3 regions of the Dermacoccus sp. BD5 genome follow, and region 1 is predicted to be linked to each of the others. Evidence: predicted binding sites of a transcription regulator. Region 1 holds the regulator's gene; each other region holds the start of a gene.
The links. The regulator LexA, encoded in region 1, represses DNA repair genes until DNA is damaged. The targets are predictions, from matches to a motif close to TCGAACANNTGTTCGA.

Region 1 (10,391 bases):
TACGAGTGGCAGGGCCAGCGAGTCACCCGCGAGTACGGGAAGATGGGCAAGTCGCTCAAGAACGTCGTGACGCCCGATGAGATGTGCGACACCTACGGTGCCGACACGTTCCGCGTCTACGAGATGTCGATGGGTCCGCTCGACGCCTCGCGACCGTGGGAGACGCGCGCCGTCGTCGGATCACAGCGCTTCCTGCAGCGCCTGTGGCGCAACGTCGTCGACGAGAACACCGGTGAGCTGCGGGTCGCCGAGGAGGGGATGGACGAGGCCACGACACGCCTCGTGCACCGCACGATCGACGGCGTCACCGGCGACTTCGAGAACCTGCGCTTCAACACGGCCGTCGCGAAGCTGATCGAACTCAACAACGCGCTGACGAAGCTCGACGCCGTGCCGCGCGAGGCCGCGGAGGCCATCGTCCTCATGACGGCGCCGCTCGCCCCGCACCTCGGCGAGGAGCTGTGGCGCCGCCTCGGACACGAGCAGAGCCTCGCGTTCGAGCCGTTCCCGACGGCCGACCCGGCGCACCTCGTGCAGGGCACCGTCGTCGCCGTCGTCCAGGTCGCGGGCAAGGTGCGTGACCGTCTCGACGTCGCCGCCGACATCAGCGAGGCCGACCTCGAGGCCGCGGCGCTCGCCAGCGAGAAGGTGCAGAACTTCCTCGAGGGCAAGCAGGTGCGCAAGGTCATCGTGCGCGCGCCGAAGCTCGTCAACATCGTCGCGGGCTGATGGCTCGAGCCGGTGGCAGGGCCGGTCGGGTCGGTGTCGTCACCGACTCGACTGCCTGCCTCCCCGCCGAGTTGGTCGCAGCCCGCGCGCCTGACGCGGCGAGCCTGCTGAGGGTCGCGCCGCTCAACGTCACGATCGGCGACGTCACGCGCCCCGAGGACGAGTTGGGGGCTGACGCGGTCGCCTCCGCACAGGCCGAGGGGATAGCGGTGACGACGTCGCGCCCGTCACCGGCGGCGTTCGTCGAGGCCTACCGGGCGCTCGCGGACGCCGGATGCACGAGCATCGTGTCGCTGCACGCGTCGCAGGCGTTGTCGTCGACGGTGAGCTCGGCGCGGCTGGCGTCGCTCGAGGCGGGGGTGGACGTCGAGGTCGTCGATTCGCGCACGCTGGGCATGGCGCTCGGCTTCGGCGTGCTCGCGGCGCTGCGCTGGTCGCAGGCCGGGTATGACGTCGACGCCGTGGCCGAGGCGGCGCGCGCCACGTGCGCGTCGTCGCGCACGGCGTTCTACGTCGACTCGTTGGAACCGCTGCGCCGCGGCGGGCGGATCGGCCGTGCCGGGGCTCTGTTCGGCTCGGCGTTGTCGATCAGACCGCTGCTGCAGGTCGACGACGGCGTCATCGCGCCGCTCGCGCGCGTGCGATCGCGGGGCAAGGCCGTCGAGCGGCTCGGGACGTGGGCTCTGGCTCAGGCCGAGAACCTCGGCGAGGGCGAACGCGTCTGCGCCGTGCACTCGCTGCAGCACTCCGAGTTGGCGCAGGTGCTCGTCGACCGGTTGGGCGGTGGCGCGTCCCCTGGGGCGGGGCGGGACGGTGAAGCGCGTTCCGCTGAAGCGAGCTCGATCGGTTCGCCTGGGGGTTCCGGTGACGATGCGACGGGGCCGGCCGGGCCGGGCAGCCGGGCTGCGGGTCCGCGAGCGGGCGGTGCCGCAGGCGCGGCGGGCCCCGATGCGGCCGACCAGGTTGGCGACGTGGCTGCGCTCGGAGCGTCCTCGCCGGACGGAACACGGGGCGCCGGTGCCCGCGCTGGAGCGGAGGCCGATGCCGCGTCGTCGTCAGCCGCGCGGTGGGCGATGGCGCCGGTGCAGGCGCGCCTGGGAGCCGTCGTCACCGCGCACGTGGGCGCCGGAGCACTCGGCGCCGTCGTCGCGGTGATTCCGGAACCGCCGGGCTGACGACGGCTGCCGCGAGCCGCATCGGGCGCGCCTCTTCCACAGCTGTGACGGCCACGGGCCGATCCGGCACGCGCCTGCACGCGTTTCCACACCTTCGGCTCGCGTCAGCGAGCGTGGAGGGACGGGGCTTCTTACCGTCGAGGCATGACCCGCAGAACGCTGCCCGAGACCGACGACCGGCTCGACGAGGTGCTCGCCGAGATCGAACGCGCCCGCCACGAACCGACGTGGGTGCCCGAACCGGAACGCACCGCCCGCCGACTCGTCCGAGCACCGGACGGCCTCGAGGACGCTCGATGGCGTCCCTCGCGTCCGGCTGCCCTGCTCATCGGCGTGTGCGCGGTGCTCGCCGTCGCCGTGCTGGGGCTGCGTCTGCTGCTCAGTTCCGGAGATGACGGTGCGGCACCGAAGGCGCTCATCGCGTCGTCGTCGCCGCGTATCGCCGGGAGCGCCAGCGTGGCGACGACGGGGAGTAGGGGTGCTGCGTCGACGCCGTCTCACAGCACTGCCATGGCCTCGGTCGCCGGCGCGACGAGCGGCGCGCCTCTCAGCATTCACGTCGTCGGGGCGGTGCGGCGCCCGGGCGTCGTCCAGGTGCCGGCCGGAAGCCGCGTCGCGGATGCCGTGACGGCGGCCGGCGGGATGTCGGGTGCCGACGCGACGGCGATCAACCTGGCTCGGCCGCTCGCTGATGGGGAACAGGTCCACGTCCCCCGCCCGGGCGAGAGCGTCCCCCCGCCGGTGCCGGTGGCGCCGACTGCAGGGGCCACCGCACCGGGCGCTCCGGCGGCCGTGGCGGGCCCGACTGCTCCGGGAGCGCCCGGTGGCGGGGCCGCGGCCGGGGGCGTCGTCAACGTCAACACCGCGGACGCGACATCGCTCGACGCGTTGCCCGGGGTCGGGCCGGTTCTCGCGCAGCGCATCGTCGAGTGGCGTGAGAAGAACGGTCGGTTCTCGAGCGTCGACGAACTCGGTGAGGTCTCCGGTATAGGCGACAAGATGCTCGATCGCCTGCGCAGCAAGGTCACCGTGTGAGTCTCGGCGGCCACGACATGCGGCTGTTGTCGGCCGCGTGCGTCGCCTGGGCGGCCCTCGCCACCCTGCTCTCGGCTCGCCCCGACCCCGCGATCGTGGTCGTCGTCCTCGCCCTCGTGACGATCGTCGCCGCGGCCCTCGCGTTCGGGACGCGCTTGCCTGGTGTCCGGGCGGACCAGTCAACCCGAGCCCGGCACGAGGGCGAGGATGACGAGAATCCGGCGTCATCCCACGGGTCGGGGTGGGCGCTCTGGGCGCTGCTGGTCATCGCGCTGACGACGATCGTCCTCGCTGCGGCGCAGGTGACGTTGGCGCACGAGGAAGCCGGGCCGGTGACGACGCTGGCCCGTGACCGCGCCGTCGCGACACTCGAGGCGAGAGTGACGGGCCAGCCGCACCGGGTCGTCGGCGCCCGAGGCGACGAGCGCTTCGTCGTCCCGGCCCAGATCGACCGCATCACGGCGCGCGGACGCACGCAGGAGGTCGCGACGCCCGTCATCCTCGTCGGCGATCGTCGGTGGACGAACCTCACCTGGCAGTCCCACCTGCGGGCGCGCGGGCGTCTGGCCCCATCGCAGCGTCTCGGGGCGGCGCGCGCCGTCGTGCAGGTCAACGGCGCCCCGGACGTCGTCGGCGCTCCGCCCTGGGTGGTGACGACACTCGAACCTGTTCGGGCCGGGCTCGTCGGCGCCTCGTCGCAGTTGCCGGACGACCCCGCCGGCCTGTTGCCCGCGCTCGTCGTGGGCGACACGGCCCATCTACCGGACGACCTGACGGACGCGATGAACGCCACCGGCATGTCGCACCTCAACGCCGTGAGCGGTTCGAACGTGACGGTCGTCCTCGTCGCGACGATGTGGTTGTTGGGGTGGTCGCGCACGTCACGTCGGGTGCGGGTGGCCCTGGCTCTCGTCGCGCTCGCCGCGTACGTCGTCCTGTGCCGACCCGAACCGAGCGTGGTGCGCGCGGCCGCGATGGGTGCGGTGGGAGTGCTCGGCACGTCGTGGGGACGCGAACGCGCCGCCTGCCCGGCGCTCGCGGCAGCCATCGTCGGATTGTTGGTGTGGGATCCGTGGCTGGCAGTCAGCGTCGGCTTCGCCTTGTCGGCGCTGGCGACGCTCGGGCTCGTTCTGTTCGCGCGACGCTGGTCGCAGGCCCTGCTCACGAAGCTCGGTTCGCGGCGCGGCCGGTTCGTCGACGGGATGGTCGAGATCACCTGCGTCCCGCTCGCCGCGCAGGCGCTGTGCCTGCCGGTGCTCGTCGCCCTCAATTCGTCGGTGTCATGGATCTCGATCCCCGCGAACGTCGCGGCCGAGCCGTTCGTCGCGCCGGCGACGCTCGGCGGCATGATCGTGTCGACCGTCGCCGTCATCGCTCCGACGCTCGCGGGGTGGCTCGTGTGGTTGCCGGGGCTGCCCACCTGGGTGATCTGCGCAGTGGCCCGCCTCGCCGACGCCGTCCCCGGCGGCTCGGTGCCCTGGCTGCCGGGGCTGGCCGGAGTCGTGCTCGCCATTGTCGTCGTGGTCGTGCTCCTGTGCGCGTGGCGGGCCATCGTCTTCACCGGTCGCTTCGGCCTCGTTGCGCTCGGGGTCGCGGGGGCGCTCATGGCGGCTGTGATCGCGCCGTTGCCGGGGGAGTCGGCCGCACCGCCCGCGTGGGTCTACGCGCAGTGCGCGGTGGGTCAGGGGGATGCCGCGCTCGTGCGCACCGGGGCGACGCGCGCCGTCATGATCGACGTGGGGCCTGCCGACGGCCATCCCGCGCAATGCCTCGAGCGTCACGGCATCACGACGCTCGACGCCGTCATCCTCACCCACTTCCACGCCGACCACGTGGGCGGACTGGCTGAGGTCTTGCGTGCTTCCGACGCTCCGGTGGCGGTCCTCGGAACATGGGTCATGGAGGGCGCTCAGGAGAGCGAGGGACTCAAAGGCCGCGGTGCAGCGGCGTCGTCACGATCGCGCGGCGAGCAGGGCGCGCTGGGTTCGGTGCAAGCAGCGCTCGAACAGCCTCGGGCTTCGCTCGGGGCGCTCGCACCGGGACAACGCCTCGTCATCGGCGAGGTGACGATCGAGGTGCTGTGGCCGCGCCGCGTCATGACGGAGGGGTCGGTGCAGAACAACGCCTCACTCGTGCTCGACGTATCGGCGCCCGCGTATCACGCGCTCATGCTGGGCGATTGCGAACGTGAGGCGCAGGCCGCGGTGATCGAACAGGTGCGTCAGAGCGCCCGGCGACGCGCGTTCGACCTCGTCAAGGTGGCGCACCACGGTAGCTCCAACCAGAACGAGCGCCTCTACGAGGCGGCGGCCGCGCGTCAGGCCGTGATCGGGGTGGGCGCCGGCAACGACTACGGCCACCCGACGAAGAAGACGCTCGAACTGTTGGCCCGGCACGACGCGCGGGTGTGGCGTACTGACACGCAGGGTGACGTGGACGCCCTCGCGACGGGTGGCTCGATCAGCCTGCAGGCTCAGCGATGAGCGTGCTGCGCGCTGGGCACCCGTGCTGCCGCGTCGGCGAGGGCTTCAAGGGTGGCGGTGACGGCGGGGACCCGCTGCAGGTCGGGTGTCGTCACGGCGAACACGCAGCGCCGGCTCGACGGCAGCAGCGGCAACGTCACGACGTCCGGATGCGACGTGGAGCGCAGGATCAGCTCGGGGATGAGCGCGACGCCGAGGCCCTCCGCGACGAGGCCGAGAACGGTGACATAGTCCTCCGTCTCGAACGCGACGTCGGGCGCGTAACCGGCGCCCTGGGCGAGGCTGACGAGGTGGCCACGGCAGCGGGGGCACCCCGCGATCCATGAGGCGTCGCTGAGCTCCTCCATGCGGACGCCCTCGGCTGCGGCGAGGGGGTGATCGCGCGGGACGGCGAGACGCACGTCGTCGTGCAGGAGCCCGCGGGTGAGGAACGGGTCCAGGTCCTCGCCTGCGGGGAGCGGGTCCGCGTCGTCGTACGTGAACGCCACGGCGACGTCGCAGTCGCCGGCACGCAGGCTCGCCAGGGATTCCGGGGGTTCGGCCTCGGCGAAGCTGACCTTGACGTCTGGGAACCGCTCCTTGACGAGTGCGAGGGCGCGCGGGACGAGCGTTGACGATGCCGACGGGAACGCCATGAGGCGCACCCGCCCGGCGCGCAGCCCCGCGATGGCGGCGACCTCACCCTCGGCGGCCTCGAGGGCACTGAGGACGGGCGTCGCCGTACGCGCCAGCACCTGCCCGGCCTCCGTCAGCCGGACCGAGCGGCCGAGGCGCTCGACGAGAGCCGTCCCGGTCTTCTCCTCGAGACGGCGCACCATCTGCGACACGGCCGGCTGAGAATAGCCGAGAGCGGCAGCGGCGGCGGTGAAGCTGCCCTCGTCGCTGATCGCCTTCATGACGCGGAGCCCGGCTGCATCGATCATGCACCAAGAATAACGTGCTCTTATCCATTGTTGAGACAATCGAACGCAGACCTATGGGAGGGGCAGGATGATGAGCGGCGTCGCGGAACTGACCGATTTCGTGCGCGCGGGAGGGCTCTTCGTCCTCACCGGCGCCGGCATCTCGACCGAATCCGGCATCCCGGACTACCGGCGCCCCGACGGCACGCGCCGCACGGTTCCCATGACATACCAACAGTTCCTCGCCACCCACGAGGCGCGTCAACGGTACTGGGCGCGCAGTGCCGTCGGCTGGGAGATCTTCGACGCGGCGGAACCCAACGTCGGGCACGTCGCGCTGGCGCGACTGCAGGGTGGCGGCCTCGTCGATCACCTCGTGACGCAGAACGTCGACGGCCTTCATGCGCGTGCCGGTGCCCGCGACGTCACCGAGCTGCATGGGTCGCTCGAGCACGTCGTCTGCGTCGCGTGCGGGACGCGGGAAGGGCGCCGTGGCTTCCAGGTACGCCTGCGCGAACTCAACCCCCAGCTGCCGACGCAGGCGCGCCTGCTCGCCGACGGCGACGCGGACGTCGCGGCCGAGCTGGAGCGCGGTGTCATCGTGCCCGCGTGCCTGCGCTGCACGGCCACGACGGTCAAGCCGGACGTCGTCATGTTCGGTGAGTCCGTCGCTCCTGAGGTCGTGGAGGCGCAGATGCGGGCAGTGGAACGCTGCCGGGGCGTGCTCGTGCTCGGCAGTTCGCTCAAGGTGATGTCAGGTTACCGGTTCGTGCTCGCCGCCCTCAAGCAGCAGAAGCCGGTCGCCCTCGTCGGGCTCGGCGCGATGCGTGGCGAGGAGCGGGTCGACCTCGTCGTGCGCGAACCCCTCGGCCCGACCCTCACCGCCGTGTGCGACGCGCTGAGGCTCGACCTGGCGCCGTCCTGACGTCTCGGCGTCGAACGTCGGGGCGCAGAAGGGGCTGAGAGTCGAGCTGAAACCACACGCTGGAGCGACCCGCGCGGCGCGGCCAGCGCCTCAGATGCTGCGCAGGACGGCCGTGACCTTGCCCATGATGCTCGCGTGGTCGCCGTCGATCGGGGAGTAGGCCTCGTTCGCGGGCATGAGCCACGTCTTGCCCTCGCTGCGGCGCAACGTCTTGACCGTGGCCTCCGAGTCGAGCAGTGCCGCGACGATCTCCCCATTGGCGGCGTCGGCCTGGCGTCGCACGACGACCCAGTCGCCCTCGCAGATGGCCGCATCGATCATCGAGTCGCCGACGACGCGCAGCAGGAACAGCTCGCCGTCACCGACGATCTGACGCGGTAGCGGGAAAACGTCCTCGACGGCCTGCTCGGCGAGGATCGGGCCACCGGCCGCGATGCGGCCGACGACCGGCACGTATGACGGCGTGGGTCGCTCGTCGCCCGAGCCCGTCTCGTCGTGCTGCGACTCGGATAGCGCAGACACGGCGTTGCCGCGGTAGCCGCGGGTCGCCGCACCCGAGTCGGGGGAGACGACCTCCATGGCGCGCGGGCGGTTCGGGTCGCGGCGCAGGTATCCCTTGCGCTCAAGCGCGGCGAGCTGATGGGCCACCGAACTCGGGCTCGTCAGACCGACGGCCTCGCCGATCTCACGCAGGCTCGGGGGGTAGCCGCGCTCGTCGACGGAACGTCGGATCACGGTGAGCACCTTGTGCTGGCGTGGCGTCAGCTTGCCCGGCGTGCGCTCCTGCATCGAATGAACGTCACCCATGGTGTGACCCCTCCTGTTCCTCGTCGCACGTCGGTGGTCGCGGTGGCGACACGTGCACCCTCCGGCGGGACGGAAATGCCCGCCATGACGGGGTTGTCGGTGCGCGGTGCTTGTGTATCTGACATCACCCACAGTACGCGGTGTCGCACACAGTTTTCAAAAATGTGTACGAAGAAATCCGTGCGCGCCGTTCGAAAGCACGTTCGGGTGTCGTACAGTTGTTCTATCGCACGCGTGTTCGATCGGTCCCTCCGGGCTGACCGGGTCGCGTGAGGAAGCCACACCGGTGACGGTGTGGCGGCGCCTCGGAGGTGTCCCGAGAGAAGGAGTGGTTTCGATGGTTGCTTCGAGTACTGCAGTTCGACGTGAGCCCGTGCTGGGTTCGGGTGTCGACGTGCGCCGCGTGGCGCGGGTCGACGCTGCGGCATCCCGCTCGCACCTCCACCTCGTGCCCACGGGTGGCGCGGTGCAGGTCGTCACGAACTCTCAGAGCGTTCGTTTCGCCCGTCGTCGCTTCACGGCCGTGTGCGTGGCTCTCGTCGTCGTGGCGGGTGCCATCCTCGCGGGCCGGGCGATGGCGAGCGGTGTCGACGGTACGCAGCGCCACGAGGTCACCGTTCGCGCGGGGGAGACGCTTTCGCAGATCGCAGCGCGTGAGATGCCGGGCGTGCGCAACGACCAGGCGGTCGTCGCGATCGAGCACGAGAGCAACCTCGGCTCGTCGCAGGTGCAGGCCGGCCAGAAGGTGATCATCCCCGCACCGTGAAGTGTGACGATCGCCATCGTCGGCTTCGAGGGTTCGAGGGGGCGTGAGTCGCCCCCCCCCCCCCGGCTGGCGCAGGATTCCGCGGCGCACGAGTGGCGGGGGTCGTCGCGAGGTTGCGCAGGGCGATTAGACGCGGCCTCGGTGCTGTTGCGCGTCGGGTCTCAGGGGCCTAATATCTCTACATGTGGGGCCTTGGCCCCCGCTTCCCCCTAGATGTTGATTCTCCTTCGCTGATGTGCATCTGCGCTCTGAGGCCGGAATCCCGGGGTGGAGCGCCGTCGTCCCGAGTGTTCCCAGCCCCGTCGGAAGGTTTGACGTGCACTGTCCGTTCTGCCGCAACACCGACTCCCGAGTCGTCGATTCGCGCTCGAGCGAGGACGGCACCTGCATCAAGCGGCGCCGTCAGTGCCCGAACTGCGGCAAGCGGTTCTCGACGATGGAGACCGCGAGTCTCACGGTCGTCAAGCGTTCCGGGGTCAGCGAGCCGTTCTCGCGCGACAAGGTGATGTCCGGGGTTCGCAAGGCGTGCCAGGGCCGCCCGGTCACCGACGACCAGTTGGCCGTTCTCGCCCAGCAGGTGGAGGAGTCCATCCGCTCGAAGGGCGCCGCCGAGATCGACGCCCATGACGTGGGCATCGAGATCCTCGGGCCCCTGCGCGAACTCGACCACGTCGCCTATCTGCGCTTCGCCTCCGTCTACCAGGCCTTCGAATCGCTCGAGGACTTCGAGACGGCGGTCAGCGAGTTGCGTCAGTACGCCACCTCGGCGTCCTGACCCCGCGCGCCTGCCGAGGGCGCGCCCCCCAGATCACCCTCACGTACCAGCTCACCCCACCTGCCAGGAGGCTCACGGTCATGACCGAGACGACGAAGGCCCGCGCCAAGACGGGACGCCGCACCGGCGGCGTCACGATCGAACGCATTTTCACCACGCCCGGCGTGCACCCCTACGACGAGGTCACCTGGGAGAAGCGGGACGTCCTCCAGCAGAACTGGAAGACGGGCGAGACGATCTTCGAGCAGTCGGGTGTCGAGTTCCCCGACTTCTGGTCGCTCAACGCCTCCACGATCGTCACGACCAAGTACTTCCGTGGCGCCGTCGGCACGGACGCGCGTGAAAGCTCCCTCAAGCAGCTCATCGACCGCGTCGTGCTGACCTATGCCAAGGCCGGGCGCGACAACGGCTACTTCGCTACCGACGAGGACGCGCAGATCTTCGAGCACGAGCTCACCTACGCCCTGCTGCACCAGGTGTTCTCGTTCAACTCGCCCGTCTGGTTCAACGTCGGTACCGCGAGCCCGCAGCAGGTCAGCGCGTGCTTCATCCTGTCGGTCGAGGACTCGATGGATTCGATCCTCAACTGGTACAAGGAGGAGGGCTTCATCTTCAAGGGCGGCTCGGGCGCCGGTCTCAACCTCTCCCGCATCCGCTCCTCCAAGGAGCTGCTCTCCTCGGGCGGCACCGCATCCGGCCCGGTCTCCTTCATGCGCGGCGCCGACGCCTCGGCCGGCACGATCAAGTCCGGTGGCGCGACGCGTCGCGCGGCCAAGATGGTCGTCCTCGACGTC
Region 2 (10,391 bases), on a different contig from region 1:
CTGACGTCCGTGCTCGCCGGCATGGACAAGGGCGTCAAGAACCTGTCCTACGCCAACATCCTCATGGCGATCGCGCTGCTCCTCTTCGTGGCGATGACGGCGATGTCGGCCTCCGACGTGGCGCGCGGCATCGTCGAGTCGGCCGGTCGCTACCTGTCGCAGCTGCCGATGCTGTCGACGTTCAACGACACGATGCACCACGGCGCGTGGTCGGGTCAGTGGACGGTCTTCTACTGGGCGTGGACGGTGACGTGGGCGCCATTCGTCGGGATGTTCGTCGCCAAGATCTCGCGCGGACGCACCATCCGCGCGTTCGTGACGGCATCGATCGGGCTGCCCAGCGCCTTCGTCATCGTGTGGATCGGCGTGTACGGCCTCACGTCGATCACGAGCGATCGAGCGAGCGCGAAGGCTGCGGGACAGGGCGGTTCGCTCGCGCACACCATCGTCGACGAGAACAACCCGCAGGCGGCGCTGTTCCAGTTCTTGCGCGACCTGCCCGGCTACCTGCCCGTCGCGACGCTGGCGCTCGCCGTCATCGTCATCTTCTTCATCACCTCGATCGACTCGGGCGCGCTCGTCATGGACGCCATGGTCAACGGCCACGAGGACGCGTCGGTGCGCCGTCAGCGCGTGTTCTGGTCGCTGTCGGTGGGCGCCGTCTGTGCTGCGATCATCCTCACGGCGGGCGAGGACGGGCTGTCGGCGCTGCAGGAGGTCATCATCGTCATCGGGTTCCCCATCACGGTCCTGACGGTCCTGCAGGCCTGGCTGTTGTTCCAGGCGCTGCGTGAGGACGCCGGAGCGGCACGCCCGATGCGGACCCGCCAGTGGAAGCAGGTGCTGCCCGCCGAGGAGTACGAGCGGCGCGCCGCCGAGGGCGTGCTCGACGAGGACGCCTACGTCGTCCTGCCCGAGTTCGAGGAGGGCACCGAGCCGGAGTTCGAGACGCACGTCCCGACGACGGCGCAGACGCAGCAGCAGGCCGCGGAGCGCGCCGCCGTCTCCCTCGGGCTGACGGGGCCGGTCGCCGCGGGCAAGTCGGTCGTCGGCGACGCGTTCGAGCGCCGCGGCGCGGTTGTCGTCGAGTTCGACGAGGTGATGCGCGAACTGCTCGTGCCGGGCGAGGAAGCCCTCGACCGGTTGCGGGAGGTGTTCTCCGAGACGATCGCCCACCCCGACGGCACGATCGACTGGCACACGCTCGACGACCTCACGACGCGCAGCCCCGCGGCGCGCGAGCGGATGTATGCCGTCATCGGCCCGTTCGTGCGTGCGGAGGCCGACGCCCGGGCCAAGGCCGTGGGCGATGACTCGGTGCTCGTGCTCGACCTCGCGCTGCTGACGGACGCCGCGACGCCGCGCGACTTCGACCACGTCGTCGTCGTGGAGGCGCCGGCGGAGGTGCGCGTCGAACGGCTCATGGCCGAGCGTGGACTGGATCTTGAGCAGGCCTGGGCCGAGATCGACGCCGACACGCAGGGGCGCGAGCGCAGCGACGCGGCCGACGTCGTCCTCTCGAACGAGGGCAGCATCGACGAGCTCGACGCGGCTGTCGGTGCGTTCTGGGACGATGAGGTCGCACCGGCGCTGAACAGTGCCGCGACGCGCGTCTGAGGAGGCGACGATGAAGGTCGGGTTGACGGGTGGGATCGGTTCGGGCAAGTCTGCGGTGGCCCGATTGCTCGTCGAGCACGGGGCGCTGGTGGTCGACGCCGACGCCGTCGCGCGCGAGGTCGTCGCGCCCGGCAGTGCGGGGCTCGCGCAGATCGCCGACCGCTTCGGTGACGGCGTCCTGACGGCGCGGGGCGAGCTGGATCGCGGCGCGCTGGGGGCCATCGTCTTCGCGGACGAGGGCGCGCGGCGCGACCTCGAAGCCATCACGCACCCGCTCATCGCGGCGCGCACGCTCGAGTTGTTCGCCGCGGCGAAACCGGGGCAGGTGCTCGTGCACGACATTCCGTTGCTCGTCGAGCTGGGGCGCGAGGGCGACTACGACGTCGTCATCGTCGTCGATGCGCCCGTCGAGACGCGTCTGCAGCGGCTCGAGGAGCACCGCGGGATGCCGCGTGAGGTCGCCGAGGCACGCATGCGCAGTCAGGCCAGCGACGAGCAGCGCCGCGCGGTCGCCGATGTGTGGATCGACAACGCGGGGGACGAGGACACGTTGCGTCGCCGCGTCGACGACGTGTGGCGCACGCACTTGCAGGGCTGAGGACCGCGGGATTCCGGGGTTGTCAGTGGGCGGGTCTAGGGTTGCGGCATGCGTCCAGTCACCGATCTGCAGCGTTCTGTCGCACCCATCAAGGTCGAATCCGAGTTCGAGCCCGCCGGCGATCAGCCGAAGGCCATCGCCGAGTTGTCGAAGCGCGTCAAGGCGGGGGAGCAGGACATCGTCCTGCTCGGTGCGACGGGTACCGGAAAGTCGGCAACGACGGCGTGGCTGATCGAGCAGGTGCAGCGCCCGACGCTCGTGCTGGCGCCCAACAAGACGCTCGCGGCGCAGCTCGCCAACGAGTTCCGCGAGTTGTTGCCGCACAACGCCGTCGAGTACTTCGTCAGCTACTACGACTACTACCAGCCCGAGGCGTACGTGCCGCAGACGGACACGTACATCGAGAAGGATTCCTCGATCAACGAGGAGGTCGAGCGGCTGCGTCACTCGGCGACCAACTCGCTGCTGACGCGGCGTGACGTCATCGTCGTCGCGTCCGTGTCGTGCATCTACGGTCTCGGCACGCCGCAGGAGTACGTCGACCGGATGGCCCGTCTCAAGGTCGGCCAGGAGATCAACCGCGACGAGTTGCTGCGCCGGTTCGTCGAGATGCAGTACACGCGCAACGACCTCGCGTTCACGCGCGGCACGTTCCGCGTGCGCGGCGACACGGTCGAGATCATCCCCGTGTACGAGGAGCTCGCGATCCGCATCGAGTTCTTCGGCGACGAGATCGACCGGCTCTACACGTTGCACCCGTTGACGGGGGAGATCGTCAACGAGGAGTCGGAGATGTACGTCTTCCCGGCGACGCACTACGTCGCCGGGCCCGAGCGCATGGAGCGCGCCATCGCCGGCATCGAGGTCGAGCTGGGCGATCAGCTCAAGCGGTTCGAGGCCGAGGGCAAGATGCTCGAGGCGCAGCGCTTGCGGATGCGGACGACGTACGACATCGAGATGATGCGGCAGGTCGGGTCGTGCGCCGGCATCGAGAACTACAGCCGTCACATGGACGGTCGTGGCCCCGGTACCGCGCCGAACACGCTGCTCGACTACTTTCCGGAGGATTTCCTCCTCGTCATCGACGAGTCGCACCAGACGGTCCCGCAGATCGGGGCGATGTACGAGGGTGACATGTCGCGCAAGCGCACCCTCGTCGACCATGGTTTCCGTCTGCCGAGCGCGATGGACAACCGGCCGTTGAAGTGGGAGGAGTTCCTCGAGCGCATCGGGCAGACGGTGTACCTCTCGGCGACGCCGGGCGACTACGAGATGAGCAAGAGCGACGGCTACGTCGAGCAGGTCATCCGCCCGACGGGTCTCGTCGATCCCGAGATCGTGCTCAAGCCGACGAAGGGGCAGATCGACGATCTGCTCGGCGAGATCCGCACACGGACGGACAAGAACGAGCGTGTCCTCGTCACGACCTTGACGAAGAAGATGGCCGAGGATCTCACCGACTATCTGCTCGACAAGGGTGTGCGGGTGCGCTATCTGCACTCGGAGGTCGACACGTTGCGCCGCGTCGAGTTGCTGCGCGAGTTGCGCATGGGTGAGTTCGACGTCCTCGTCGGCATCAACCTGCTCCGTGAGGGTCTCGACCTACCGGAGGTGTCGCTCGTCGCGATCCTCGACGCCGACAAGGAGGGCTTCCTGCGGTCCGCACGAAGCCTGATCCAGACCATCGGTCGCGCTGCGCGAAACGTCTCCGGTCAGGTGCACATGTACGCCGACAAGGTGACGCCGTCGATGCAGGAGGCGATCGACGAGACGTCGCGCCGCCGTGAGCTGCAGATCGCGTACAACACGGAGAAGGGCATCGACCCACAGCCGTTGCGCAAGAAGATCGCGGACATCACCGACATGCTGCAGCGCGAGTCCGCCGACACGGACGCACTGCTCGGTTCCGGCCGTTCGATGTCGCGTGGTAAGGGTCGCGGCGGCAGCGGTGCGGCGAGTGCCGACGCGAACGTCGCCGCGGGCGCGAAGCGCGAGGCGAGCAGCGCCGCCGACCTCGCGGGCCTCATCCAGGAGTTGCAGGCCCAGATGAGTGAGGCGGCCTCCGAGCTGCAGTTCGAACTCGCAGCGCGTCTGCGCGACGAATTACGTGACCTCAAGAAAGAACTGCGCCAGATGACGGAGGCGCAGAAGTAGCGCCCTGATGGCGTCCGCGGCGCCGGGTGGGATCTCGGCGCCGCGTGGTCATCGCCCCTTGTTGCGAGGATGGTTGCGGGCCTGACGCTCATTGCCGCGGCGATAGTTGCCGGTGAGGCGCGCCATGATCTCCTGAGCGTCACCGTCCTCGACGTCTTCCAAGAAGTCCGCAGCACGCGCGCCCCTAAGAGTCGTCGCTGTGCGTCCGTGATGAGTGATGACAACGACGCCATCACGTTCGAGAAAGGCGAAGCCAGCAGGTTGGGGCATGCTCGACACGCTATGGGCGAGGCAGCCGACCGGCAAGCGAAATACGGTCACGCCACGCCGGGGCTGATGTCATTTGATCGCCCGCATGAGCCTGACGAGGTCCTGACACCCCGCAGGATCGGCCATGGCCAACCGGGGCAGTTCGCTCTCGGCGAACCAGCCGATGTCGTCGTGCTCGTCGGGCGCGATGTTGCGGGGGTTCCCTACCCAGCGCGTCGCGAAGAACGCATGCTTCAACAGGGCTGGATCCTTGCAGGCCATCGGAAATCGCTCTGCATCGATCACCGTCACTCCGAGCTCTTCGACGCACTCGCGACGGGCAGCGCACTCGGCGGACTCGCCGGGTTCGACGTGTCCCCCGGGCAGGTCCCACAGGTCCGGATAATTCATCCGGTTCGGGTGGCGGTGAGCGAGTAGCACCCTCGCGTCCCGAACGAGTGCCACGACGGCAATGTGCGTGGGCAGCGTCGCTGAGGCCATGGGATGAGTCAACCACCAGTCGCCTGTACCTCGTCTGCCGTCAGGCGGTAGACCAAGCGGGTGCAAACCAGCGCCGCCTGATCGCAGGGTTGCACGCGGCGGGTGCTCTTGTGATTCGTGATGCAGCCCTGGCGCGGAGGAAGGGCCGGCCAGTGGGTTCACTCACTATCCCTTTGACCCTACCAAGATTCGAACATGTGTACTAAACTAGTGGCATGGATCAAACGCTGGCAGTGACGGCCGAGACGGTCGCCGCCATGCCGTCCACCGAGCTGGTGGGCGCATGGGTTCTGCTGACGCGCGCGATCGCAGAGCAGGCGCTGGCCGACCCGGAGACATTGGCGCCCTGCTCGGGCGACGCGTTGCCGCGAACCTTCGATGAGCGCCACACGCGCACGTTCACGCTCCAAGCACAACTGGAAGACATCGCCGTTGCTGCGCAGGAGGTGACGAGGGCCGCCGACGCGGTGCTTCACGCCGTCGCCGTCGAACACGAAGACACGGTCGCCCAGCGTGCTCACCTCGACGAGGAGAACTATGGGCTCTGCGAACGCCCTCCGACCGCAGGCGAATTCGCGGGGGATGATCTCGGGAACGCCCTCGGGTGTTCGAGCGCCACCGCGTCGCGCCTCGCTGTCGACGGACGCATGCTCCGCGACCGCGCGCCCGCTCTGCACGAACTGACGCTGCGGGGAGCCTGCCGCACCATGGTGGCCGCCACGCTGGCGCGTGAGATGGCGCACCTCGACGACGAGTTGGCTGCAGAGGTGCTCACGGATCTCGTGAGCGGGGGAGCACACCACCTCAGCGTCGACGGTGCCCGCTCCCGGGCGCGCAAACTGCTGCACGACAGGCGGCTGGCGCAGACCGAGGCCGACACCCTCGACCCCCGTCGTGAGCACGGGCTATGGTTCACGCCCCACCTCGATTGCGACACCCTCACCGAGGTGCGTCTGATCATGGCCACCGAGGACGCTGCCCGTCTCCGCGCCGCGATCGAAGCGCACGCTCAGACGCTCAACGACCATGCGCCAGATCCACGTGACGAACTCGCGCGGTGGCGCGCCGCGAGCCACGTCAGTGTGGCAGGGAGTGGCACCGAACCCCTCGGCGCCGTTCGCGTCGACGCACTGCTCGACCTTGTCTTCGCGAACTCAACGGTCAACACCGTCATGCACCTCAAGGTGCCCGTCCACGCGAGCCCACCAGCGCCTTCCGACCGGCGGTTCGGAACGCTGGAGCCCCCTGCGTCGCTCGCCTCCGTCCCCAACTGCGGTCTCGACGAGGGCGGTCTTGATGAGGACGGTCTTGGTCGGCCCCGTCAGCACGCTGAGGCCGGGCCGATCGGCGTCATCACGCGACCCCTGGACACATTGGGCGCGGCCCACATCCCCGGCCTGGGCCACGTCGACGCGGCAGCCGTTCGGCGCGTCGCGGCGCTCGTCGACACCACGTTCACGATCGACCTCGTTGACGGTGCGTGGACGACGCTCGCGAGTTGCTCGACGACGTATCGTCCCGGCGCGCGAGTGGCGCGGCTTGTCCGTGAGCGTGACGTGCACTGCCGCTTCCCGCACTGCACCCGGGTCTCGACGAACTGCGACCTCGACCACGTCGTCCCGCACGCCGACGGTGGGCCGACGAGCGTCGGCAACCTGCAGGCCCTGTGCCGCCACCATCACCGCGCCAAGACCTTCGGCGGCTATGCCGTGACCATGACGCCAGACGGAGTTTGCACGTGGGAGTCACCGACCGGCCGCCGCTGGACGACTCTCCCGAGCGGGGAGACGGTCGCGACCACGCTCGCTCCCGCGAGCTGAGCTGTTGGCAGGCACGCTCCATCGGCCGGCACTCAGGCCGTCTCAGTAGAATCGCCGCATGTCTCGAATCTTCAAGATCTTCGCGTTCGCCGAAGCTGTTTCCTGGGGTCTGCTTCTCATCGGCATGTTCTTCAAGTGGGTGCTCAAGACCACTGAGGTCGGAGTGCAGATCGCCGGGCCCATCCACGGCGTCATGTTCATCGGGTACGTCCTGTGCGCGCTCAAGCTGTGGCAGGAGAAGAGCTGGCCGAACAAGACGATCGGCATCGGCCTGCTCTGCGCCGTGATCCCGTTCGCGACGATCTGGTTCGAGAAGCGCGCCGAAGCGCGTGGCGAACTCGGCGACGAACCGCGTCAGAAGCCCCTCGCCGGCTGACGATCCCCCTGCACGTGCGACCGGCGGGGCCGCGAACCGCGAGGGTTCGCAGCCCCGCCGCTCGTTCGTCATGACACGCCAGTCGACGAGACGCACCGACGACGCCGGCCCCTGCCTGCGCGTCACTCAGCCGCGGCTGCGATACGAGACATCGCCGGCGCTCAAGGCACCAGAGGTGTTCGCGCACCTGGTCGAGGCATGACCATCCGGTTGGTCACCGCGGCGCGCCGCAGACCCGCGTCGTGGTCGGCGCTCAAGTCGCCAGGCCTGCCCGCGCCACGCATCCAGGTGCGGTCATTCACGCAAAGACCGCGTCGTGCAGGCAAGGGCGGCGATGATGTCGGGCGCCCAGGTCGCCAGGCCTGCCCACGCCACGCATCCAGGTGCGGTGGTCACGCAACGACCGCATCGTGCAGTCAGGGGACCATGCAGTCAAGGGCGACGATGATGTCGGGCGCTCAGCTCACCAACCGCGTTCGCGCCACTCGTCGAGGTGCGGGCGTTCGACAGACAGACGCGTGTCGTCGCCGTGGCCCGGGTGAACGTCGGCATCGTCGAAACGCCCGAAGATGCGATCGCGAACCATGGTGAACAGCTCGTCGAACGACTGCTCATCGGAATGCGTCGTCGCGCCGACGCCGCCAGGAAACAGCGTGTCGCCCGTCCACAGCTGAGGCAGAGCGTCGCTGCCGGCGGGTGGCGTCCACGACAAGACGACGCTGCCGGGGGTGTGGCCTGGCACGTGGTGCGCGACGAGCGTCTGCGCGCCGAACTGAATCGTGTCACCGTCACTCAGCGTCCGCGCGGGCGCGACCGGGAGGTGCGGTCCGTCCTCGAGACCGGCGAGCGTCGCGTCAGCACGCTCGGCGAGCTCGGGCAGGGCGCGGTGATGATCCCAGTGCTTGTGGGTCGTCACGACGGCATCGAGACGATCGACGCGCGCCTCGTCGAGCATCGCAGTGATGGCTCCGGCATCTGCCGCAGCGTCGATGAGCACCGCTGCACCACCCGTCTCGGGCGTCGCATCACGCAGCAGATACACGTTGTTGTGCATGTCGGAAACCGACAGCTTCCACATCGTCAGCCCCGGCAGGTCGAGTCGCGACGGCGCGTCGCCCGGTTTCACATCGGAGAGGTAAGAACTCATGCCTCTAGAATCTCACCCACCCAGCCGCCGGCGCCACAGGTATCGGCGCCGGGTGGCCCGGGCCACGCCGCGCGCAGGGGCGGCCCGGTCCCGTGGCAGCGCGAGCGAGCAGTGAATGCCGCGTCATCAGTGTCGTCGCTTTGGGCCGCCGGGGCAGGAAACCCCGCTCCCACCGCGTCAGACGTTCGCCCCGCGCGCAGCGACCTGCGCCTCATGCAGGTCGTAGCCGGCGCCGATGAGAGTGAGGTGACTGAAGGCCTGCGGGTAGTTGCCGACCTGGGTCATCTCCTCGGGGTCGTACTCCTCGGCGAGGAGTCCGATGTCGTTCGGCAGGTCGCACAACCGGTCGAACAGCTCCTCGGCCTTGTCGAGCTCACCGATCTTCGCGTACGCGGAGACGAGCCAGAACGAGCAGGCGAGGAACGGGTGCTCGTCTCCGGCGAGGCCGTCGACGCCCGATTCGGTGCGGTAGCGCAGGAGGAAACCGCCGCGCATGAGGTCGTTCTCGATGGCCCGCACCGTGCCGATGACGCGAGGATCGTCGGCGGGCAGGAACCCGACGGCCGGGATGAGCAGCAGCGACGCGTCGACCTCGGTCGTGTTGTAGTGCTGCGTGAACGTGTTCTTCTGCACGTTGAAACCCTTCGTGAGGATCTCCTCACGCACGAGCTCGCGCACCTCGCGCCACCGCTCGACGTCGCCCGGGTGGCCGTGCTTCTCGACGGCGGCGATCGCCGCGTTGAACGCAGCCCACACCATGACGCGCGAGTGCGTGAAGTGCTGCAGCGGCCCGCGGATCTCCCACAAACCGTTGTCCGGCTCGTCCCAGTGCTCGGCGAGCTGGTCGACGAGCGCGGCCTGGATCGCCCAGCTCTGCTCGTTCTCGTACCCACCCTTGGCGCGCGCGTGCTCAAAGGCGATCATGACCTCGCCGAGGACGTCCGTCTGCTTCTGGTCGACGGCGCCGTTGCCGACGCGCACCGGCCGCGAATCCGCGTACCCGGGCAGATGGTCGAGTGCACGCTCGGGCAGCTCGCGCCCACCGTCGATCGTGTACATGATCTGCATGTCCTCGGGATCACCGGCGAGGGCACGCACGAGCCACTCGCGCCACTTGATCGTCGCGTCGACGTAGCCGGCGCGCAGCAGCGACTCGAGACCTAGCGAGGCGTCGCGCAGCCAGCAGTAGCGGTAATCCCAGTTGCGTTCACCACCGAAGTCCTCCGGCAGCGAGGTCGTCGGCGCCGCGACGATGCCGCCGCGGCGGCTGTCCGTCAGCAGGTTGAGCACGAGCAGGCTGCGACGCACGACGTCGGCGTGCGGCCCGTCGTAGGTGCAGTGGCCGATCCAGTCGTTCCAGCGCCCCAGCGTCGACGCGATGCGCTTGTCGGTGTCGAGCGGGATCGGGATCGGCTTGTAGCTCGGCACCCACGTCATGCTGAAGTCGAGCGTCTCACCGGCGGAGACGTCGAACAGGTCACGGTGACGCCCCTCGTTGCCGACGGGAAGCCGGTCGCCGCGGAAGATGAGCATGTCGGGGCCGGCGATCGCGACGAGCACCTCCTCGTCCTGCACGTGCCCCGGGTGGTGGCTCACCCACGGCTTCACCTTGCCGTAGTTGAGGCGGACGACCCACTCCTGCTCCATCGTCACGGTACCCTCGAGGCCCTCGACGCGACGCAGGACGTCTGCGCGGCCGTCGCTGACGGGCATGAGATCGGTGACCTTAACCTTGCCGGTCGCCGTCTCGTGGATCGTCTCGAGGATGAAACTGTCCTCGCGGTACGCCCGCGTCGTCGTGGCCTCCTCGGCGGGCCCGAGCAGCCAGCGTCCGTGATCCGGCGTGCCGAGCAGCGCCGTGAAGCAGCTCGACGAGTCGAAGCGGGGCAGACACAACCAGTCGATGGACCCCCGGAGGCTGACGAGCGC
Region 3 (10,391 bases), on a different contig from region 1:
AGCAAGAAGAACGGGTTGGAGATGTTCTTCGGGTCGCTGAGGATGAGCGAGCCCTGCCCCATGTAGTTGAGGATGAGGGCGGGGAAGACGAGCACGAACCAGGCGCGCGTGATCGGCGCGCGACCGAAGTGGCCCATGTCGGCGTACAGTGCCTCGGCGCCCGTCACGCACAGGACGATCGAGCCGGCCGCGACGAACGCGATGAAGGGGTGGCCGATGACGAAGCTGCCCGCGTACGTCGGCAGCAGTGCTCGGAAGATCTCCGGGTCGCGGACGATCTGGTTGACGCCGAGCGCGGCGAGGGTGACGAACCAGACGATCATGACGGGGCCGAAGAACTTGCCGACGGCGTCCGTGCCCTTCTGCTGGATGAAGAACAGCGCTGTGATGACGATCGCGCCGATGGGGACGACGTACTCGGTGAGCCCTTCATGCACCGTCTCGAGACCTTCGATGGCCGACATGACGGAGATAGCGGGCGTGATGACGCTGTCGCCGAAGAACAGGGACGCGCCGATGACACCGAGGATCATGACGATGCCCCAGCGTTTGCCGCCCTTGGGCACGCCCTGGCGCACGAGCGCGGCGAGCGCCATGATGCCGCCCTCGCCGTCGTTGTCGGCGCGCAGGACGAACAGGACGTACTTGATGGTCACGATGATGGTGAGTGCCCAGAACATCCAGGAGATGACGCCGTAGATGTCGCTCTCGTTGGCGACGACGGCGTTGTGGTCGACGTTGAAGACGCTCTGCACCGAGTACAGCGGGCTGGTGCCGATATCACCGAAGACGACGCCCAGGGCGCCGAGCATGAGCGCGGCCATGCCCTTCTTCGCATGGCCGCCGGGGGCCGACTCGGGGGTGGACGCGCCCTCGCTCGTCACGCTCGCTTCAGTACTCACCCGGAAAGTATGGGGCCACCGCCCCTGCGCGCGCCACACGGGTAGCAGATACGCCTGTGTCATAGGGTCGCGGGCATGGAATCAACGCCACGGATCGTCATCGGGGTGCTCGCGGTGCAGGGCGACGTCGTCGAGCACGTCCGCATGCTGGAGGACGTCGGCGCGCATGCCGTGCGCGTTCGTCGTGCCGCGGATCTTGCGAACGTCGACGCACTCGTCATCCCCGGCGGGGAGTCGACGGTCATGATGCGCCTCATCGCTCAGGGAGACCTCCTCGAACCGCTGCGCGAACGCATCGCCGCGGGGATGCCGGCCTACGGCTCGTGCGCCGGCATGATCCTGCTCGCCGATCGGATCCTCGACGGGGCGGCGGGTCAGCAGACGCTCGGCGGGCTCGACGTCACGGTGCGGCGCAACGCGTTCGGTCGTCAGGTCGCCTCGTTCGAGGCGGACGTCACCGTCGACGGCGTGGACGGCGGCCCGGTGCGGGCGGTGTTCATCCGCGCGCCCTGGGTCGAGGAGGTCGGCGCTGGCGTCGAGGTGCTCTCCAGCGTCGCGCTGCCGACGGGCGGTGAGGCCGTCGTCGCCGTGCGTCAGGGCAATCTGCTCGCCACGTCGTTCCACCCGGAGGTGACGAACGACGCGCGCGTCCACGCCCTGTTCGTGCGCATGGTCGAGCACGCTCGCGGATGACGACTGGGGCCGCGGCTCGCGACGGCGCTAGACTGGCCCGCGATCCGAGCGAGCGCGCCCATCTGCCGTCGCGTTCGCCCCGCGCCCCGCATCGGGCGTGTTCGAGCACGGCAGCACGAGCATCCGAGAGGCAGACATGAGCGGTCACTCCAAGTGGGCGACGACGAAGCACAAGAAGGCTGCGATCGACGCCAAGCGCGGCAAGCTGTTCGCGAAGCTGATCAAGAACATCGAGGTCGCGGCCCGCTCCGGCGGCGGTGACCCGACGGGCAACCCGACGCTGTACGACGCCATCCAGAAGGCGAAGAAGTCGTCGGTGCCCAACGACAACATCGACCGCGCCGTCAAGCGCGGCTCCGGCGCCGAGGCCGGTGGCGCTGAGTACCAGGCCCTCACGTACGAGGGCTACGCGCCCGGTGGCGTCGCGCTGCTCATCGAGTGCCTGACGGACAACAAGAACCGCGCCGTCGCTGAGGTCCGCACCGCGTTGCAGAAGAACGGTGGCTCGATGGCGGACTCCGGTTCGGTCGCCTACCTGTTCAACCGCAAGGGCATCGTCATCGTCCCGAAGGCGCAGGGCGACAAGCCCGACACGACGGAGGACGCGCTGCTCGAGATCGTGCTCGAAGCGGGCGCGGAGGACGTCAACGACCTCGGCGAATCCTTCGAGATCGTGTCCGAGGCGGGTGACTTCGTCGGCGTGCGTGAGGCACTGCAGGCCGCCGGCATCGACTACGACTCGGCCGAGGCGTCGTTCGTGCCGTCGATGGAGGTGCCGCTCGACAAGGACGGCGCGAAGAAGATGTTCCGCGTCATCGAGGCCCTCGAGGACTCGGACGACGTGCAGAACGTCTTCGCCAACGGCCAGGTCTCCGATGAGGTTCTCGCCGAACTGGACGCCGAGGACTGATCCCGGTCGTTCCGTGAGTGATCGACGGCCGTGCCCCGCGGGGCACGGCCGTCGCGTGCATCGGGTACGGTGGATGCGAACAAGTGTTCTATCGGGTGCGTCGTTCGCACCCGTCGAGGCCGGAGGTGTGACGTGCGGGTGCTCGCTGTCGACCCCGGTCTGACGCGCTGCGGCGTGGGCGTCGTCGCGACGGGCCAGGGCTCGACGTTGCAGATCGTGACGGTGGGGGTCATCCGTACCTCGGCAGACCTGCCGTTGCACGAACGCCTCTATGAGTTGCGCGTCGAACTGGACGCCGTGTTCGAGCGCACCCAACCCGATGCGGTCGCCGTCGAGCGGATGTTCGCGCGCCACGACGTCTCGACGATCATGGGCACTGCGCAGGCGTCGGCCGTCCCGATGCTCGCCGCGGCTGAACGCGGCCTGCCGCTCGGGCTGCACACGCCCTCGGAGGTCAAGGCGGCGGTGACGGGCAACGGGCGCGCCGACAAGGCGCAGGTGACGACGATGGTGACGCGCATCCTCGGCCTCGAGGTCGCTCCCAGACCGGCCGACGCCGCCGACGCGCTCGCCCTCGCCATCTGTCATCACTGGCGCGGTGGCGGGCTGGCACGCCGGGGTGCGAGCGCTGACGGAGCATCGACGGCGCCGGCCGCCGTCGCGTACCGGCAGGCTGCGGCTGCCGCGGCGCGACGTTCCCGCTCGGCGAGCAAGACATACCGTGACGCCCTCGGCGCCGCGTCCCAGAGCGCGCCTGCCACTCGACCCGCCAACAGGGGAGTTCGCCCATGATCGCCAGCCTCACCGGTGAGGTGCTCACCGCCCGTCTCGACAGCGTCGTCGTCGAGGTCGGTGGCGTGGGTCTGCTCGTCCACACGACGCCGGCAACCGCCGCCGCGGCACGCCCGGGGGAGTCGACGCGCCTCGCGACGTCCCTGGTCGTGCGTGAAGATTCGCTGACACTCTTCGGCTTCGCCGACGACGACGAACGGGCCCTGTTCGAGCAGGTCCAGACGGTCAGTGGCGTGGGGCCGCGTCTCGCCCTCGCGATGCTCGCCGTGCACCCGCCGCAGCAGCTCGCCACCGCGATCGCGGGCGGCGACGTCAAGGCGCTGACGAAGGTGCCCGGCATCGGCAAGAAGGGCGCCGAGCGCATCGTCCTCGAACTGCGGGACAAGGTCGTCTCCGTCAGTGGTGGCGGCGGGGAGGCGGCGCCCCAGGCCGTCGTCCCGGCCACTGCGGGTGACGACCAGGTCGCCGAGGCGCTCATCGGGCTCGGCTGGAGCGCGAAACAGGCCGAGGACGCCGTCGCCAAGGTGGCTGCCCGTCCTGAGGCCGAGGGCGCGAACACGCCCACGCTGCTCCGGCTGGCGCTGCGCGAGCTGGGCCGATGAGCCCGTCCCACTTCGAGGACCACAGCGCCGACGTCTCGCCGCGCCTCGTCGACCCCAACGGCACCGAGGACGAGCAGCAGCTCGAAGCGGCCCTGCGACCGAAGAAGCTGGCCGATTTCCCCGGGCAGCCACGCGTGCGCGAGCAGTTGAGCCTCGTCATCGAGGCGGCCCGGCGCCGAGCGACGCCGCCCGACCACATCCTGTTCTCCGGCCCGCCCGGCCTGGGCAAGACGTCGCTCGCGATGATCGTCGCGAGTGAGCTCGAGGCGCCCATCCGCATCACGAGCGGCCCTGCCATCCAGCACGCCGGTGACCTGGCCGCCATCCTGAGCTCGCTCAACGAGGGGGAGGTGCTCTTCCTCGACGAGATCCACCGCATGGCCCGCCCCGCGGAGGAGATGCTCTACCTCGCGATGGAGGACTTCCGGGTCGACGTCATCGTCGGCAAGGGCCCAGGGGCCACCGCGATCCCCCTCGAACTGCCGCGCTTCACCGTCGTCGGTGCGACGACGCGCGCCGGTCTGCTGCCGGCGCCACTGCGCGACCGCTTCGGCTTCACCGGCCATCTCGACTACTACGACGCGGCCGACCTCGCCGACATCCTCGCCCGCAACGCCGACCTGCTCGGCGTACCAGCGACGCGTGAGGGCATCACCGAGATCGCCGGCCGCTCCCGCGGCACGCCGCGCATCGCCAACCGGCTGCTGCGCCGCGTGCGTGACTACGCGCAGGTGCACGGGCGCCACGTCGTCGACCTGACGTCCGCGCGTGCCGCGCTCGAGCTGTTCGACGTCGACGACGACGGCCTCGATCGCCTCGACCGCGCGGTGCTCGAAGCCCTGTGCCGACGCTTCGGGGGTGGGCCGGTCGGGCTGTCCACGTTGGCCGTCGCCGTCGGTGAAGAACCCGACACGGTCGAGACGGTGGCCGAGCCGTATCTCGTGCGCGAGGGCTACATGATCCGCACGCCGCGTGGGCGCGCCGCGTCACCGCGGGCGTGGACGCACCTCGGGCTGCGCCCGCCGGACGGGCACTTCACCGAGACATTTCAGCGCGACACCGACGACGGGGGCGGACGTTTCACCGGGTAGGGTGGTGCGGCCACCGCTCGAGTCCGCGCACCGCGCACCGGTGAGAGCGCGCGAGGCGCTTCGAGATCTGACGTGAGGACCCACATGCCGTACCTGGTCGCCGAGTCGCAGGCGGGAAGCTCGGGCTTCCCGATCCTGCTCGTACTGCTGCCCTTCCTCCTGCTCGCGCTGATGTTCTTCACGCAGCGTCGGCGCTCCCAGGCGACGATGCGCGCGCAGGCCGCGCTTCGCGTCGGTGACGAGGTGCGCACGACGAGTGGGCTGTTCGGCACGCTGCGCGAACTCGACGACGTCTGTGGACACCTCGAGATCGCCCCCGGCACCGTGGTGAGGTTCGATCGTCGGGCTCTGCTGCCCGCAGCCCCCGACGAGATGGAGAAGGGTCGATGAGCACGCCCGCAGGCGCCGAGCGCGCCGACGAAAACCGTTATACGGTCGATTCGAACCGCCCCGCGGCGCGCAAGAAGCCGAAGCACACCAACCCCAAGCGTGGCTTGGCCGTGCTTCTCGCCCTGTTCCTCGTCCTCGTCGGTGGCATCGCTGCGACGGGACATTGGACACCGAAGCTGGGGCTCGACCTCGAAGGTGGGCGCACCGTCGTCCTCGAACCGGTCGTCACAGGCGGCAAGAGCGTCAACTCGAGCCAGGTCAAGCAGGCCGTCGACATCATCCGCAACCGCGTCGACGCCACCGGCACGTCCGAGGCGGAGGTGACGACGCTGGGGGAGAAGGACATCGTCGTCTCCATCCCCGGAAACCCCAGCCAGCAGGTGCTCGACTCGCTCTCGCGCAGCTCGCAGCTCAACTTCCGCGCAGTCATCGCCGCCGCGCAGGGCAGCACCACGGGTACCTCGCCGTATCGCCTGCCCGAGGTCGTCAACCCCTCGAACGGCGCCTCCGGCTCGGCGTCCGCGTCACCGTCTTCATCGGCCTCCGCTTCTGGTTCTGCGTCGAGCTCGGCCTCGTCGTCACCGTCGTCCAGTTCGAAGGACCGACTGCCGGCCGCATTCAAGACCGCCGGCCCGGCCAACGCGAGCGACCCGGCGTGGGGAAACGAGAAGGTCGACTCGGTCTGGGTCAAGGCCGGTATCGCGACCCCGTCGACGACGTACAACCAGCTGCTGCAGCTCTACGCCTGCACCCCGGCCTACCAGGAGGTGGCCGCGGCCGCCCCTGACAACAAGCCGACCGTCATGTGCGCGAAGGAGGGCAACGAGAAGCTGCTCCTCGGCCCGGTCGAGATCAAGGGTTCGCAGCTGACGGACGCGAGCAGCGGCCTCGACACGAACCAGCAGGGCAACCAGACCGGCGAGGTCGCGGTCAACCTGTCGCTCAACGGCTCGGGCAAGACGGCCCTGGCGAACGTGACGCGTCGCGTCGCCCCGCTCGAGCAGCCCCGCAACCGCTTCGCCATCGTCGTCGACGGTCAGTCGATCTCGGCGCCGACCGTGCAGGCCCCGCTGACGGACGGCCAGGCGAAGATCACCGGTGGCTTCACCGAGTCGAGCGGCAAGCTGCTCGCAGACTCGCTGAAGTTCGGTGCGCTGCCGATGTCCTTCAAGGAACTCACCTCCGACCAGGTCAGCCCCCAGCTCGGCTCCGACCAGCTGACGAAGGGCCTCATCGCGGGCGCCATCGGCTTCGGCCTCGTCGTGCTGTACTCGCTCATCCAGTACCGCGCGCTCGGCCTCGTCACCGTCGCGAGCCTGCTCGTCGCCGCGGCGATGACGTACCTCGCCGTCACGCTGCTCGGCTCGCTCAACAACTTCCGCCTGTCGATGGCGGGTGTCACCGGCCTCATCGTCGCCATCGGCATCACGGCCGACTCGTTCATCGTGTACTTCGAACGCGTCAGAGACGAAGTGCGCGCCGGACGGCCATTGCGGGCCGCCGTCGAGACGGGATGGACGCGCGCGAAGCGCACCATCATCATCTCGGACGCGGTGAACTTCCTCGCCGCCGCCGTGCTGTACGTGCTGTCGGAGAGCACCGTCAAGGCGTTCGCGTTCACCCTCGGCCTCACGACGATCATCGACATCGTCGTCGTCATGTTCTTCACCCACCCGGTGCTGGCCCTGCTCGCCCGCACGAAGTTCTTCGGTGGCGGCCACCCCGCCTCCGGTCTCGACCCCGCGCGTCTGGGCGCCCGTCAGGCCGCGTACGCGGGCCGCGGTCGCGTGACGATCGCCGATCGCCGCCGCGCCGCTGCACAGGAGGAGACAGCCTGATGGCCAGCCTCGCAACATTCGGCAACGACCTGTTCACCGGTCGTCGTCAGATCGACTTCATCGGCAAGCGCAAGCGCTGGTACGCCCTGACGGCGCTGCTGCTCGCGCTCGCCGCCGTCGGTCTGTTCGGTCGAGGGCTCAACTTCGGCCTCGAGTTCACCGGTGGCTCGGAACTGCGCGTGCCCGGCGTCTCGAGCACGCACGACTACGACACGCGCGCCGAGAAGGCCGTCCAGTCGGCGACCGGCTCGAACGCCGACATCGTCGTGACGAAGCTCGGCTCCGACACGATCCGCGTGCAGAGCGAGAAGCTCGGCAACGGCACCGCCGACGCGACGGACGCCGTCAAGACGTCCCTCGCGAAGGAGTTCGGCGTGTCGCCGAGCAACGTCACGTCCTCGTTCATCGGCCCCTCGTGGGGTGAGACGGTGACGCACAAGGCGATCGTCGCGCTGTTCGTCTTCCTCGCGTTCGTCTCCGTCCTGCTCGCGTTGTACTTCCGCACCTGGACGATGGCCGCCGCCGCGCTCATCGCCCTGCTGCACGACCTGTTCTTCACGGTCGGCATCTACGCCCTCACCGGGCTCGAGGTGACGCCGGCGACGATGATCGGCTTCCTCACGATCCTCGGCTACTCGATCTACGACACCGTCGTCGTGTTCGACAAGGTGCGCGAGAACACGAGCGAGGCGTTCGCGACCGGCCGCCGCAGCTTCGACCAGGCCGCGAACTACGCGGTCAACCAGACGCTCGTGCGCTCGATCAACACCTCCGTCGTGGCGTTGCTGCCGATCTCGGCCATCCTCGTCGTCGGCGCGCTGTTCATCGGCCCGAGCACGCTGCTCGACATCGCCGTCGCCCTGTTCATCGGTATCGCCGTGGGCACCTTCTCGTCGATCTTCATCGCGACGCCGGCCCTGACGGACCTGCGCCGCCGCGAGAAGGGCGTCCAGGAGCTCGCGCGTCGAGCCGGGAGCTACCAGTCGCGTGCCACGACCGACGACGAGCACGCCACCGCGGCGTCCGCCTCGGGCGTCGTGACGGCGCCGGCCCCTTCCCAGGGCGGTGGCGCGTCGCAGACGGCGCGCACGCGCGGCATCCACCCCGCTGCCAAGCGTGACGACTGAGGCCGCCGCGATGATCGAGCAGCGCATCGCCGACGTCGTCGCCCGCCACACGCGTGACATCGCCGACTTCCCGAGCCCCGGTGTCGTCTTCAAGGATCTGACGCCCCTGTTCGCCGACCCGGCGGCGTTCGGGCAGGTGCTCGACCTGCTGGCCGAGCGTCATGACGGCGTCGACGTCGTCGCGGGCGTCGAGGCGCGCGGGTTCATCATCGGCGCGCCGCTGGCGCAGCGCATGGGCGTCGGTTTCGTGCCGATCCGCAAGAAGGGCAAGCTGCCCGGTGACGTCGTCTCCGCCTCCTACGACCTCGAGTACGGCTCGGCGACGATCGAGGTGCAGACGGACGCGGTGACGCCCGGTGCGAACGTCCTCGTCGTCGACGACGTGCTCGCAACCGGGGGCACGGCCGTGGCTGCCTGCGAGCTGATCGAGAAGGTCGGCGGGCGTGTGGCGTGCCTCGACGTGCTCGTCGAACTGGCCTTCCTGCCCGGCCGCGAACGGCTTGATCGGTGGGAGCTCCACACTGGCCTCGTCGTCAACTGACGCCGGGGGCACTACGATCGGCGCATGGCTGAGCAGTCCGGTTCCAACGCGACCTCGCGCGTGCGCGCCCGTCTCGTCCGCTTCGGGGGCCCGCGTCCGGGCTTGAACCGCGTGCTCGACCCGCTGCTGCGCACGGTGCGTGAGACGCACCCGAAGGCCGACACCGCGCTGATCGAGCGCGCCTACGAGGTGGCGGAGCGCTGCCACCGTCATCAGGTGCGCAAGAGCGGCGACCCGTACATCACCCACCCGCTCGCCGTCGCGACCATCCTCGCCGAGCTCGGCATGACGCCGCCGACGCTCGCCGCGGCCCTCCTGCACGACACGGTCGAGGACACCGACTACTCGCTGGAGCAGCTCACCGACGACTTCGGGCCCGAGATCGCGCGTCTCGTCGACGGTGTGACGAAGCTCGACAAGGTGACATACGGCGACGCCGCGCAGGCTGAGACGGTGCGCAAGATGGTCGTCGCGATGGCGCAGGACATCCGCGTGCTCGTCATCAAGCTCGCCGACCGCCTGCACAACGCGCGCACGTGGCGGTACGTCTCCGCCGAGTCCGCCCAGCGCAAGGCGACGGAGACGCTCGAGATCTACGCGCCGCTCGCGCACCGGCTCGGCATGAACACGATCAAGTGGGAGCTGGAGGATCTGTCGTTCGCGACGCTCTATCCCAAGGTCTACGACGAGATCGTCCGCCTCGTCGCCGACCGCTCACCGGCGCGCGAGTCGTACCTGCGCACCGTCAAGGAGCAGGTGTCGGCCGATCTACGGGCCGCGCGCATCGCCGGTGAGGTGACGGGCCGGCCCAAGCACTACTACTCCGTGTACCAGAAGATGATCGTGCGCGGCCGCGACTTCGAGGACATCTACGACCTCGTCGCCGTGCGCGTCCTCGTCGAGTCGGTGCGCGACTGCTACGCCGTGCTCGGCACGCTGCACACGCGGTGGACGCCCATCCAGGGGCGGTTCAAGGACTACATCGCGATGCCGAAGTTCAACATGTACCAGTCGTTGCACACGACGGTCATCGGCCCCGGCGGCAAACCCGTCGAGATCCAGATCCGCACCTACGACATGCACCGTCGCGCCGAGTACGGCGTCGCCGCGCACTGGAAGTACAAGGACGACGCGAAGAAGGGCGCGACGAGCGCCGACGGCACCGTCAGCGCCTCGCCGGCGACGGGCACGAACGACATGGCGTGGCTGCGTCAGCTGCTCGAGTGGCAGCGCGAGACGGAGGATCCGGGCGAGTTCCTCGAGTCGTTGCGCTTCGAGGTCGGCAGCCGCGAGATCTACGTCTTCACGCCGAAGGGCGGCGTCATCGGGTTGCCGTCCGGGTCGACGCCCGTCGACTTCGCGTACGCCGTACACACCGAGGTCGGCCACCACTGCATCGGCGCGCGCGTCAACGGTCGTCTCGCGCCACTCGAGACGACGCTCGTCACGGGTGATTCGGTCGAGGTGCTCACCTCGAAGGCGGACGGCGCCGGGCCGAGCCGCGA

Region 2: the regulator LexA is predicted to act here: its motif matches at 5,309-5,324, upstream of NQ706_RS03680 (HNH endonuclease signature motif containing protein).
Region 3: the regulator LexA is predicted to act here: its motif matches at 2,581-2,596, upstream of ruvC (crossover junction endodeoxyribonuclease RuvC).

What each region holds. Positions count from the first base shown of each region.
Region 1 is NZ_JANJER010000001.1:192,875-203,265, reverse strand. Features, by position in the region: gene leuS (leucine--tRNA ligase) at 1-729, shown strand, start outside; gene NQ706_RS00845 (DegV family protein) at 729-1,904, shown strand; gene NQ706_RS00840 (ComEA family DNA-binding protein) at 2,049-2,939, shown strand; gene NQ706_RS00835 (ComEC/Rec2 family competence protein) at 2,936-5,422, shown strand; gene NQ706_RS00830 (LysR family transcriptional regulator) at 5,413-6,345, opposite strand; gene NQ706_RS00825 (Sir2 family NAD-dependent protein deacetylase) at 6,416-7,249, shown strand; gene lexA (transcriptional repressor LexA) at 7,340-8,056, opposite strand; gene NQ706_RS00815 (LysM peptidoglycan-binding domain-containing protein) at 8,394-8,822, shown strand; gene nrdR (transcriptional regulator NrdR) at 9,139-9,597, shown strand; gene NQ706_RS00805 (vitamin B12-dependent ribonucleotide reductase) at 9,678-10,391, shown strand, end outside.
Region 2 is NZ_JANJER010000003.1:81,391-91,781, reverse strand. Features, by position in the region: gene coaE (dephospho-CoA kinase) at 1-1,617, shown strand, start outside; gene coaE (dephospho-CoA kinase) at 1,628-2,215, shown strand; gene uvrB (excinuclease ABC subunit UvrB) at 2,264-4,369, shown strand; gene NQ706_RS03690 (hypothetical protein) at 4,418-4,639, opposite strand; gene NQ706_RS03685 (NUDIX hydrolase) at 4,709-5,119, opposite strand; gene NQ706_RS03680 (HNH endonuclease signature motif containing protein) at 5,335-6,939, shown strand; gene NQ706_RS03675 (DUF3817 domain-containing protein) at 6,998-7,315, shown strand; gene NQ706_RS03670 (MBL fold metallo-hydrolase) at 7,779-8,462, opposite strand; gene NQ706_RS03665 (glycoside hydrolase family 15 protein) at 8,640-10,391, opposite strand, start outside.
Region 3 is NZ_JANJER010000017.1:23,387-33,777, reverse strand. Features, by position in the region: gene NQ706_RS11845 (potassium transporter Kup) at 1-902, opposite strand, end outside; gene pdxT (pyridoxal 5'-phosphate synthase glutaminase subunit PdxT) at 978-1,595, shown strand; gene NQ706_RS11835 (YebC/PmpR family DNA-binding transcriptional regulator) at 1,732-2,505, shown strand; gene ruvC (crossover junction endodeoxyribonuclease RuvC) at 2,638-3,297, shown strand; gene ruvA (Holliday junction branch migration protein RuvA) at 3,294-3,899, shown strand; gene ruvB (Holliday junction branch migration DNA helicase RuvB) at 3,896-4,990, shown strand; gene yajC (preprotein translocase subunit YajC) at 5,075-5,380, shown strand; gene secD (protein translocase subunit SecD) at 5,377-7,218, shown strand; gene secF (protein translocase subunit SecF) at 7,218-8,345, shown strand; gene NQ706_RS11800 (adenine phosphoribosyltransferase) at 8,356-8,886, shown strand; gene NQ706_RS11795 (bifunctional (p)ppGpp synthetase/guanosine-3',5'-bis(diphosphate) 3'-pyrophosphohydrolase) at 8,911-10,391, shown strand, end outside.